Regions from separate parts of the Blautia sp. KLE_1732_HM_1032 genome, predicted to be linked through region 1. Evidence: a T-box and tRNA genes for the amino acid it is inferred to sense, from the RefSeq annotation. Region 1 holds a T-box; the other regions hold tRNA genes.
The links. The T-box of region 1 lies ahead of proS (proline--tRNA ligase). A T-box ahead of a tRNA ligase gene usually reads a tRNA of that ligase, here a tRNA-Pro.

Region 1 (4,290 bases):
TCATTCCGCTGATTGGTTACTTTCTCATACACTCTTGCCACCCTGATCCTCTGCTTCTCGCGGTTATGGGAATCTTTTTGTTTTCGGGAAAGCCTGCGCTGTTCTCTTATGAGTTTTCGCATTGAGCGTTCCAGATATCTGGGATTTGATACCGTATTTCCATTACTGTCGGAGTAGAACGCTTTGATCCCGACATCAATCCCTATCGTTCCGCCAGCATTTGAGCGTGGTTCCGGTTCAAAATCAACATTTAAAACCGCAAAATATTTTCCAGCCGGTGTGTGCTCAATGATCACGTGATTAATCTTTTCCACTTCCATCGACTGCCGTATTTTAACAAATCCAAGTTTCGGAAGTTTGATATATCTTCCCACAATACGAATATTATCTTTTTGATTTACCGTTCTGTATGACTGGAACCGGTTATGTTTACTTTTGAAGGTTGGATAGGAAGCCCGTTTCTCAAAGAAATTCACAAATCCCCGGTCGAGATCCCGCAAAGACTGCTGTAATGCAATGGAATCTGCTGCTTTCAGAAAGGCAAACTCCTCTTGCTTTTTCAGTTCAGTCAGCATGGCGGAAGTCTGGGAATAGCCGATCTTTTCCCCATTTTCATAGCCTTCCTTCCGCATGGCAAGTCCCCGGTTGTAGATGAACCGGCAGCATCCCAGGGTCTGATGGATGAAGTTTTTCTGTTCTCTGTTCGGGTAGATCCTAAATTTAATTCCTTTTTGCATTATCCCATCTTATCCTTTTGTCTCTGCGATGTTTTCTGGTTTTCAATATACTGTTTTACTGTTTCCTGCGGAGCACCGCCCACCGTCGATACAAAATAGCTGTTTGTCCAAAGAGTCGGCATTTTCGTTTTAAGATAGGAAAATTCCTGTCTTAAACTTCTGGACGTATAGCCTTTAAATGACTTTACAGCTTTGTGGATGCCAAACTGAGGATCTACTTCCAAAAGCATATGAACATGGTCTGGCATGATCTCCATTTCCAAAATATCTACAGAAAGATTTGCAGCATACTCTGTGAGCAGCTCCTTCAGCCGGACGTCCACACCATTAATTAATACTTTTCGTCTATACTTTGGACACCATACTACATGGTATTTACAGGAATAGACGACATTGTTATTTAATTTATATGTTATGTTCATATTTATATTATACTATGGTTCATTAGTTAATACAATTACTATTTTGTCCATCTTCAATTACTTGCATAAATTCGATGGACGCGTCTTATATCCCCATAGCCGAAGCAAGGGGTTTTACGACGCATTGGATAAAAACAGCGGAGCATATTTTGCCCCGCCGCTGTTTCTGCAATATAAATTATATTTTAGTATGCGCGTCCCCAGTAAACCATCTTCTTAGCCGGTTTTCCGCAACATACGCAAACGTCGCTTAACTGCTCCTGCTCAAATGGCATACATCTGGATGTTGCCTGGAAATCTTCCTTGATCTTGTCCTCACATGCACGATCACCGCACCACATAGCTTTGATGAATCCCGGTTTGCTGTTGATGATCTCACCGAACTCCTCATAATTCTTTGCTACGTAAGTATGTGCCTCTCTGTGTGCACGTGCGCGCTCCAGCATATCATGCTGAATGGTATCCAGAAGCTCTTTTACCTTATCTGCAAGCTCCTCGAAGGATACTGTGTATTTCTCACGGGTATCTCTTCTGCAGAGAACTGCCTGGCCGTTTTCGATATCCTTCGGGCCACATTCCACACGAAGCGGGATACCACGCATCTCCTGCTCAGCAAACTTGAATCCCGGGCTCTTGTCTGTAGCGTCAACCTTTGCACGGATGCCTGCTGCCTTCAGTGCTGCAAGAAGCTCGTCAGCCTTCTCCATAACACCCTCTTTACGCTGCTGGATCGGAATGATCACAGTCTGTACCGGAGCGATCCTCGGAGGAAGAACAAGTCCGCTGTTGTCACCGTGAACCATGATGATCGCACCGATCATACGGGTTGTCATTCCCCAGGATGTCTGGTGAACATATTTCAGTGTGTTATCTTTATCTGTGTACTGGATTCCGAATGCTTTGGCAAAGCCATCTCCAAAGTTATGGCTTGTACCGGACTGGAGAGCCTTACCGTCGTGCATCAGAGATTCGATGGTATAAGTAGCCTCAGCACCTGCAAATTTCTCCTTGTCTGTCTTCTGGCCTTTGATGACCGGAATCGCAAGAACTTCCTCGCAGAAGTCTGCATAGATGTTCAGCATCTGGATGGTACGCTGCTCCGCTTCCTCAGCTGTTGCATGAGCAGTATGTCCCTCCTGCCACAGGAACTCTCTGGAACGAAGGAATGGACGTGTTGTCTTCTCCCAACGGACAACGGAACACCACTGATTATATACCTTTGGAAGATCTCTGTGGGACTGGATCTCTTTCTGGTAGAAATCGCAGAACAGAGTCTCAGAAGTCGGACGCACGCAAAGTCTCTCCTGCAGCGGATCAAGGCCGCCATGAGTCACCCATGCAACCTCCGGAGCAAAACCTTCTACATGATCTTTCTCTTTATCAAGAAGAGACTCCGGGATAAAGATCGGCATGTAAACGTTCTCTACACCGGTTTCTTTAAATCTGCGGTCAAGCTCATGCTGGATATTCTCCCAGATCGCATAACCTGCAGGTTTGATCGCCATACAGCCCTTAACACTTGTATAGCCACAGAGCTCAGCCTTCTTAACAACGTCTGTATACCACTGAGCAAAATCCTCATCCATAGATGTGATGGCCTGTACTAATTTCTTTTCTTTTGCCATGATAAATCTCCTTTTTCTTGTGATCTGTTACATATTGCCGGCTGTCAAGCAGCCACAGCAATCCGGAATCCTTCCAGCTCACTCTTCTGTCCCATAAACCGTACACTGCATTTACAATCCCGTTTTATGGACAAAAAAATAAGCCATCCAAATCCCTCACAAGGGACCGAATGACTTCGGCGGTACCACCCCAGTTAACAGCCTGAAAAGCTGTTCTCTCAACACCCGTTAACGCCGGAAACACACGCCACGCTTCAATCACGCAGAGCTCCGAGGCCGGTTCCACAGTTCACGCACAGGATCCTTCCACCAAAGCAGATCCCTCTCTGAGATAATTCCCTGTGTACTATTCTCATCATCGCCGTATCTTTGATATATTTTAGGCGAAAACCACCTCAAAGTCAACCCCAAACAAAAAAATATAACAAGTCTCTCTGCTATGAGTTACTGTTCACTCCGTTCTCAGTAACACGCTTCGCGATGCACAGAATTTATGTTAATCGCATAAATTCGCATGGTATGTCTCGGGTTTTCTGTGACCTTCGCTCACAAAAAACACCTCGCGGGACATTGCCAGTGAACAGTAACTGCTATACTCCTATTCCTTCACAGACACAGCCGGCATCTCCAGATACCTGTTCAGATCTTCTGTGAGAATATGGAGCTTAGTTCTGGTATCCTGTTCCTGGTACGTCAGCCGGCCTGCGATCCTGGTGATATAATCCTCTTCTTCGATGATCTCACAGGTCTCAGGAAAATTGATATCATAATACTGTGCAAGATAAGATACCCAGTAATCCACCGGCACATGTCTGTCTACGGATAACACGGATTCTCTTCTGAGACAGGACTCCCACACTGCCGGTGAGATCAGCCCTTCTCCTGCAGCTTTCTCAGAGACTCCCAGCATGGCTTCAACAGACGCCTCCAGCTTTACTCTGCAGTTATCCAGCTTGTCGGCATCCCGGATCAGTTTTGCATGGAAAAGTGTTCTTGCATCGTGGATTCCTTCCAGTTTGAAATCACTGTGCTTCCGAATTGCTGCATCGATCAGCTCATCAAATTTATCATCCTCCACGAAGCGCCGGATCAGCTTCTCCTCCCCGAAGAGAAGTTCTGCACCGAACACAGCATGATCCATGGTTCCCGGCTCAAAGCTGTGAAATCTACGGATCTGCTCAAAACGACCAATATCATGAAGCAGACCGATCAGCTCCGCAAGTTCCACATCTTCACCGGAACATTCCATTTTTCTGGCGATCTCTCCTGCGTATTTCATCACTCCATAGGTATGTACGATCTTCAGACAGATCTGTTCATCCTCCCGGTCGTATTCATCCAGATATTTTTCGAATTCCTGTTTTGCATGTGCAATGTCGATCATTCTGCCACACCCCTTCTTCTTTTGTTCATTCTGTAGCTCTGTAAACACTCTGTATTTATTATATCGAAGGTCTCTGACAAATTCTACTGTATTTCCCGGAATTTTAAATCTTCTCGCTGCTG
Region 2 (4,290 bases), 1.3 Mb from region 1:
TGTTGTAAACATCAGAGGAGGAAAGTAAAATGGCAAATAAGATTTTTTACCAGGAAGACTGTAATCTTGGATTATTAGATGGTAAGACAATTGCGATTATTGGATACGGAAGCCAGGGACATGCACATGCACTGAACCTTAAAGAGTCCGGATGTAATGTAATCATCGGTCTTTACAAAGGAAGCAAATCTTGGAAAAAAGCTGAGGAGCAGGGCTTCGAGGTATATACATCTGCTGAAGCAGCTAAAAAAGCAGATATCATCATGATCCTGATCAACGATGAGAAACAGGCTGCACTTTACAAGAACGATATCGAGCCGAACCTTGAGGAAGGCAACATGCTTATGTTCGCTCATGGCTTCAACATTCATTTCGGATGCATCAAACCACCAGCATATGTTGATGTTACAATGATCGCTCCGAAAGGACCTGGACACACAGTAAGAAGCGAGTATCAGGCTGGTAAAGGTGTTCCTTGTCTGATCGCTGTAGAGCAGGATGCTACAGGTAAAGCTCAGGATATCGCACTTGCATATGCACTTGGAATCGGCGGAGCAAGAGCTGGTGTTCTTGAGACAACATTCCGTACAGAGACAGAGACAGACCTCTTCGGTGAGCAGGCTGTACTTTGCGGTGGTGTTTGCGCACTTATGCAGGCTGGTTTCGAGACACTTGTTGAAGCTGGTTATGACCCAAGAAACGCATACTTCGAGTGTATCCATGAGATGAAACTGATCGTTGACCTGATCTATCAGTCAGGATTCGCCGGAATGAGATATTCTATCTCCAATACAGCTGAGTATGGCGATTACATCACAGGACCGAAGATCATCACAGAGGATACAAAGAAAGCAATGAAGAAAGTTCTTTCCGATATCCAGGATGGTACATTCGCAAAAGAGTTCTTACTCGACATGTCCGATGCAGGTGCACAGGTACACTTCAAGGCTATGAGAAAATTAGCTGCTGAGCATCAGTCTGAGAAAGTCGGCGAGGAGATCCGTAAACTCTACAGCTGGAACGGCGAGGATAAGCTTATTAATAACTAAGCAAAATTTATTGCAGGCGCAATAAATTTTGCGCTACTCGAACGAAGCGCAGCGAAGTTTGAGTCAAAAAAGTCACACACGTAATACAGTGGTAGGAAACTTTTTTGAAATTTAGAATTCCCATCTGGTCGCAATGATCAGATGGGAATTTTTTTACATTCCTTTATTTATCCGGATGCTCTGTTTCATCATCAAAAAATGGCGCGATCAAAGCCGAATCAGCATCTTTCTGTCTGCATACAAACCCGATCTCACGCAGCGGAAAAGAAAATCCTACCGGTACTTCCACCAGAGTTCCTTCTTCCAGCTCTTTTTTTACAAAATCACGGATCACACATGCAATCCCAAGACCAATTTCCGCAAACTGGATCAGAAGATCCATAGTTGTTACTTCCAGAATATGACTTAATTCCACATGATGTTCTTTCAACTGAGTGTTCACGGTCTGACGTGTAATATTGTCCTCATCCAGCATCATGAAAGTTGCTGCCTGGATCAGAGGTTCATCCGGATAGAGCTTTTTCTGATTTTCCAGATACTGCTGTGTACAGACAAAGGTATCCTGGATTTTCAAAAGAGGCTGAAAATAATATCCCCGAAGCTTCTGCGGCCGTCCGATGAGTCCCAGATCGATTTTTTCCTCATCCAGAAGCTGCAGCGTCTGATAAGTAGACTGGCAGGAAATTGTGATACGTACATGAGGAAAACGTGCAATATAGTTTTCCAGGTGGGAGAGCAGTACATATCTGGTAAGAGTAGAACTGGCGCCCAGACGCAGCTTTGGAATGTCCCGGGAACGGTTATGGCGAATGGAATTTTCTCCTTCATCCAGAAGTGAAAGAGCTTCTTTTACTTTTTCAAAAAGAAGCTCACCGTCCGGAGTCAGAGTGACACCCCGGGAACTGCGTTTAAAAAGAACGGTATCCAGATTCTGCTCCAGCTTCTGGATCGCTTTGCTGATAGCAGGCTGGCTGATATAAAGGTCCCGGGAACTGTGGGAGATACTGCCGGTACGTGCTACCGTATAAAAAATATGATAAAGAGACAGATTATCCTGCATGCAAAACATTCCTTTCGAAAAATAGTAAGGTAATAAAGGTAATAAAAAAATCCGAAGTCATCAGACCTCGGAAACCTTAGCTGTTATAATATTTATGATGTTCAATCGGGGCAACAGGATTTGAACCTGCGACCTCACGGCCCCCAGCCGTGCGCGCTACCAAGCTACGCCATACCCCGCAACGCATATAACTATAACATAAACGAATTGTAAATGCAACCATTTTTTGAGGAGAAAGATGGTTGTATGGATGATAATAAAGAGTGTGATCCCTTGATACTTTCATAGGCTTCACACTCTTTACATGATATAATCAGGCTGTCTGTATTGTGTTACCTGGGTCAGGTAAAATACCTCTTCCCTGAAGTACAACAACAAGAGTTTCTGTTGTGTCCTGTAAATTCTTGATATCTTTTCGGATATCCCGTTCTGCAAGCTTAACATCCAGTGAAAGGTCGTCCAGGCGTTTTCTGTTGGTATCACATTTCAGATCGATCATTTCAAGTCTGTTTTCTACCCGGTTGAAGCGGGCATCTATTTCATCAAAACGAACATCCATAGCATCAAGACGAGCGTCGATACCGTCAAAACGAACATCCATAGCATCAAGACGAGCATCGATACCGTCGAGACGAGTATCCACTGCATCCAGTCTGGCGTCGATACCATCTAATCGGTTATTTATATTGCCCAGCTGGACATTGATCGGGTTTATCATACCGGCTAATAATTCCAAATCTTTCTGATCTAGCATATGCGCATCCTCCTACAAAAATTGTACCGCATATTTCTCTGTGCGGATATTGTATCATGTTTCGAGTGTGAAGTCTATGAAATTATCAAAGAACAAAATGGACAGGAACAATAAGTTCTTAACTAGTATAATATATATAATAAGAAAAAACAAGACATATTTTTATATCTTTAATAATAATAGAAAATGCAGGCGAACTACCTGAAGAATAAAAAAAGGAGGCCGGGAGTTGTGCGGACTCCCGGCAAAAAAGTATGAAAAAGAAAAAGATTGTTTAGCATTTGCTATCTACAGTTAATAATATAGTAAAAAAATGTGTGCATTGTGTGAAAGGAAAATGAAGAGAATGTGAAAACTGCCGCTTAATGTTAGATTAAGCGACAGTAATTTTTTCGGATTATTCTGTTGTTTGATCCAAGATTTTGAACCATATGTAATGATAACATCTGCTTTAATGCTTGTCAAGCGATCTGAAACTGCCATAGCTGTCCAATTATGTCGCTTTTTGTGCCGTTTTATGCAGCTTTTTATGTAAGTATAATTCGTTCGGCGGATGATGTCCTGTGAAATTATACCAGTTTATTTAATTTTTCAATAATTTCTGTAAGTTCTTCTCTGGAATATCCGCCGAAGCTTACCAGCGCACGTAATGGCATGGAGTCGGTCATGGCTTCTGTCATTTCTTCAGTGATAGCTTCGGAAGCGGCTTCAGAAGAGGACTCTTCACCAACGTTCATGGCTGAGATATATTTTGCTGTCAGTTCTTTTGCTGTTTCGCTTGTTTTTGGGTTGCGGAACAGTTCGCCCAGGGTGGTGTTCATATGAACATGCATCGGAAGCTCCTGGCTGCTGTTCAGATGGATCCTGCCTTCAAGATGGATATCTCTGGAAGAGGTACCGACAAGGAGCTTATATTCGCCGCTGGCTGCGAACCAGTCATGAAGTTCTGTATTGTACCATGCGAAGCTTCTCTTGTCCAGCTCCATGGTTACTGTTTTGGTTTCGCCTGGATTTAGGAAAACCTTTTCGAAGCCCTTGAGCTCTTTTTCTGGGCGGATCGCGGAACTGGTACAGTCTTTGACATAGAGCTGTACGACTTCTTTTCCTGCCATATTTCCTGTGTTTGTTACATCAACCGAAACGGTGATGGTGTCTTTGTCTGTAGGATTTTCATTGGAGATCTTCAGGTCGCTGCAGGCAAAGGTAGTGTAGGAGAGTCCATAGCCAAACGGATATGCTACACCCATCTCTTTTGTATCGTAGTAGCGATAGCCTACGAATACGCCTTCATGGTATTCAACCTTTTCACCACCGCCGAAGTTCAGGTAAGATGGATTGTCGGAGAGCTTGAGCGGCATTGTCTCGGCAAGCTTGCCGCTGGGATTTACTTTTCCGTAAAGGATGTTTGCGACAGCGGTACCGCCTGC
Region 3 (4,290 bases), 1.7 Mb from region 1:
ATCATAAATAAGAGAAACAAGGGGATTTTCCTATGAAAATATGTGGATTTAACAAAACAACCCTGCTGGATTATCCGGGAAGGGTAGCCTGTACCATATTCTTAGGCGGCTGCAACTTCCGCTGCCCATTCTGCCAGAATGGAGCTCTTGTCGTAGAGCCTGACACCCAGCCTGAATATTCCCAGGAGGAAATCCTGGCTTTTCTAAAAAAAAGAAAGGGGATTCTCGATGGCGTCTGTATTTCCGGCGGTGAACCCACACTTGCACCGGAGCTGCCGGAATTTCTCAGCAGGATCAGGGAACTGGGCTATGATGTGAAGCTCGATACCAACGGTTCCCGCCCCTCCGTGGTAAAAAATCTCGCAGCAGCTGACCTGATCAACAAGGTTGCCATGGATATCAAGGCCTGTCCTTCCAACTATCATGTGCTTACCGGTGTACATGCTGATCTGGATGGGATCCGGGAAACTGCCGGATGGCTGCTGGACGGACACCTTGATTATGAATTTCGTACAACAGTTGTGAGGGAACTTCATTCCGAAAAAGATTTTCAGGAGATCAGCCGGTGGTTAAGCGGTGCAAAAGCTTATTATCTCCAGGCTTACCGGGATTCCGATGGAGTTCTGATACCGGGATTCTCTGCCTGCTCCGAGGAAGAAATGAAAAACTACCGGGATATCCTGTCTCAGACGATCCCGGTAGTAGAAATTCGTGGTATGGAGCTGTGATCTGCGGATTTGCAAAACTGTTTGCTTATCTGCATGGATGCCGAAATTTTTCTGATCAGATGTTAATAAAACAGTACCAGTATCCTCCCTTTCCGCCTGGGATATGAATATCCGGACATTCCTTAAAGTAGGGAAAGCCAAACATATTGGCCATAAACCGTTCCTGCTGGCTGTATCCACCGGGTACTCCCAGTATGTACTGTCCCCGGGGATTTCTGCACAGCAGAAGATGGCCGAAATTCTGATATCCGTACATGACAAAACGGTTGCTGCAGAAGCAGCCGTTTTTTCTGCATAAGGCACTGCAGTCCGATGGTCTGATCTTGCTGCAGTCTGTGAAATAGCCGTCGTTAAAGGGATCATCACAGGGTATTCCCGGAAGTGGACGAGATGGCTCCGGTCTCGATGGTTTCGGCGGATGCGGTGACGGCTGGCCTGGCCGTGGTGGTTCCGGCGGATGCGGTGACGGCTGGCCTGGTCGTGGTGGTTCCGGCGGATGCGGTGATGGCTGGCCTGGTCGCGGTGGTTCCGGCGGATGCGGACCGGGAGCCTGATATAAATTTCCGGTTTCCGATGTCTTTAATACATCCTCCTGAATCTCCTCCACCGTCATGATCCTGTCTGACTCCTTCTGATTTTCCTGCACTTCTGGCAAGGTTCCATCTTTTTGATTTTCTTCTTCCTTTTCTTCCCGCTCTCTGCCTTTTTTCTCCGCCGCCTTCTGATATTCCGTTCCTTTTTTCTTCCACTCGCGGAAATTCTCCGGCCGGATCGGCTGATCATCCCATTCCGTTCCCCAGAATCCGCCGGCATCGGAGATCAGAAGCAGTCCTCCAAGCTCCTGAAGACTTTTTCCCATGCCTCCAATATCCCCTGTATCCGTCTCCAGTGCGCACTCGATCCGTTCCCGCCCGGTAACACAGCTTCCGATCAAAATACCATCCATCAACCCTTCCTGCCGCACAAACCCATACACTCTGCACCGACTTCCAGGCTCCAGTCCAACGCAGCGCAGATGAACCTCCACACGGCATTTCCTATCTCTGGCCTCCACCCTCACATAACCGCTGCTGCCATCTTTTTTTCCTTTCCGATACTCGTACACATACGCAACAAAACGCTGATATCTAGCCAACGCACGTCCCTCCGGTATTTCGGTTTCGTTAATATATATGAAAATCGAGAGAAATCATTCCATCAACTGAAAAAAGCTCCAGGATGTACAAACATAAAAAAGAACCCCTCAACCAAGGGATTCTCAAAGCTTTAGTCGAAGCGACAGGATTTGAACCTGCGACCTCTGCGTCCCGAACGCAGCGCTCTACCAAACTGAGCCACGCTTCGTTATTCTGTTTCAGTTGTTTGTGTTTTGCTCAACTGCAAGAGCTATTATATTAGAGTTTCTGTACTTTGTCAATAGAAAAAATTAAAATTTTTCAAAAAAATCGAATTTTTTCTTTTTTCCTGCTTCGGGCATGCATTTTCGCAGACCCGAAGCAGTTTTGGGAAAGGTTCTTTATAACATATCAAATATATTCAGGTGAAATATATGCTTATTTCACTGTAACTGTTACTTTTTTTGTGATTCCGTTGCTGCTTACATAGATAACAGCTTTTCCTTTTTTCACACCTTTAACAACACCTTTGCTGCTTACAGTAGCAACTTTTGTATTGCTGCTTCTGTAGGTGATCTTTGCCTTTGAAGTAGCAGTTGCCTTGATGGCTGTTGTTTTCTTTGCTTTTACACTTACAGCTGTTTTGGATGTGATCTTCAGGCTGCCTTTTTTTACTGTGATCCTGCAGGTTGCTTTGTAGCTTCCGCATTTTACTGTAATTGTAGCTGTTCCTGCTTTTTTTGCTGTTACTTTTCCGCCTGCGCTTACCACTGCAACGGATTTATTACTGCTTGTATAAGTAACTTTTCCGCTAACGCCTGTTTTTTCCACTTTGATCTGGCTTGTTCCACCCACAAATACAGTTTTCGCTGAAGCCGAAGCTTTTACAGCCGGCTTCTTGACTGTGATCTTGCAGGTTGCTTTATAATTTCCGCATTTCGCTGTGATCACAGCTGTACCTGCCGCCTTTGCAGTTACCTTTCCATTTGCGGCTACAGCTGCAACAGATGGTTTACTGCTTGTATAGGTTACTTTTCCGGTAACACCTGCGGTCGTTGCTTTCAACGTCACCGTAGCTGGAGATCCTTTTACATAAAGCGTTTTCGCTGATGCATTCATTTTTACAGATGGAGTTTTTACCGTAAGTTTGTACTGTGCAGTCTTTCCTGCTGCAGATGTTGCCGTGATCACGGCTGTTCCCGCTGCCTTTGCAGTTACTTTTCCGTTTGCGTCCACAGATGCAACTTTTTCATTGTTGGAAGAATATGTTACATCTTTGCAGTTCTCACCTGTAGCTTCAAGCTGTCTGGAACTTCCAATGTAAAGAATTCCCGACTTTTCTTTAAAGGCAATTGTTCCATACACCAGCTGAACAGAAACATCTGCATGATCATCACTGGAAACTCTTACTGTATAGGTTTCATTTTCCGGTCTCGCTACAGTGGAATCCAGAGCAACCACTCCATCTGTAGTTACTGCATCCTGTACAAGATATGTTGTCTTTGAATCATGTCCGACACCTGTTGTATAGAAAACAGATACCTTCGGATTTTTGTATTTATCAAGATTTGCAAGCTTAACATGGGTGCTGTCCGTAAATTCCGGAGAAACAGCCATCTCTTCTGTTGCCTGCGGTTTAACATAAATACCATCTGCAAATTCATATACATACGCGCCGTCTGCCATAATGTACGTGATCTTGTTTACGGTTTTTCCCTCAAGACCTGTATCTTTTGCAAAGGCAACCTTATACACCTTCAGCCACATCTCGTTCATATGACGCATGCCATATTTTCCGCCGTCTGTTGTTTCCAGGATCATTCCCTGAATCCCGGAGTTAACTGCAAAATCGGAATCACTCTTTGTATTGCGGAGATATTTTGTGCTGGTTTCTTTTACATCAATCTCATAATCTCCCCAGCGAGAAGATGTTTTGAGTGTTGCCTCCGCATCTGTCACAGTTGCTTTTACATTAAATTTTGTAGCACTATATGTTCCATCTGTATTTAGTGTTTTATACTGCCCAGGCTCTACCGTCGGAGTACGTCCCAGTGTGATCCCTGCTGTTTCTGTATATACTCCGCTTTCCGGAAGCTCTCCCGCTTCTGAAAGGATCTGCGCCTCTACATACGTTTTTGCATCTGTAGCTACATTAACCTTTTTTACTCCTGCGATCTCATAGCCATTTTCTGTCAGATTCTGAACATCTGCATTTCCGAAAGCAGTGCTTTTTCTGGTTGTGGCAGATGTAACGGAATCATATTTGCGGCTCGTTGCATCTCCCGCATAAAATTCCTCGTATGACAGAGATGCCGTACCGTAAAGTGTTCCTGTCAGTGCCTGATGTCCATTTGCCACCTTATAATAAATATCTGTTCCCGGGATCTGTGTATATCCATCCAACGCTCCCTTTACCCAATAATAGGAAACATTGGAAACCGTGATCG

Region 2: it has a tRNA-Pro gene. The T-box ahead of proS (proline--tRNA ligase) is inferred to sense a tRNA for this amino acid. The anticodon was not compared.
Region 3: it has a tRNA-Pro gene. The T-box ahead of proS (proline--tRNA ligase) is inferred to sense a tRNA for this amino acid. The anticodon was not compared.

The regions. Positions count from the first base shown of each region.
Region 1 is NZ_CP102266.1:2,738,191-2,742,480, forward strand. Features, by position in the region: gene tnpB (IS200/IS605 family element RNA-guided endonuclease TnpB) at 1-737, opposite strand, end outside; gene tnpA (IS200/IS605 family transposase) at 737-1,159, opposite strand; gene proS (proline--tRNA ligase) at 1,345-2,784, opposite strand; T-box leader at 2,943-3,152, opposite strand; gene NQ489_RS13090 (HD domain-containing protein) at 3,383-4,290, opposite strand, start outside.
Region 2 is NZ_CP102266.1:1,470,320-1,474,609, forward strand. Features, by position in the region: gene ilvC (ketol-acid reductoisomerase) at 30-1,049, shown strand; gene NQ489_RS06995 (LysR family transcriptional regulator) at 1,213-2,109, opposite strand; tRNA gene NQ489_RS07000 (tRNA-Pro) at 2,215-2,288, opposite strand; gene NQ489_RS07005 (hypothetical protein) at 2,423-2,863, opposite strand; gene NQ489_RS07010 (glycoside hydrolase family 3 C-terminal domain-containing protein) at 3,433-4,290, opposite strand, start outside.
Region 3 is NZ_CP102266.1:696,033-700,322, reverse strand. Features, by position in the region: gene NQ489_RS03475 (anaerobic ribonucleoside-triphosphate reductase activating protein) at 33-728, shown strand; gene NQ489_RS03470 (DUF6128 domain-containing protein) at 784-1,863, opposite strand; tRNA gene NQ489_RS03465 (tRNA-Pro) at 1,999-2,072, opposite strand; gene NQ489_RS03460 (Ig-like domain-containing protein) at 2,282-4,290, opposite strand, start outside.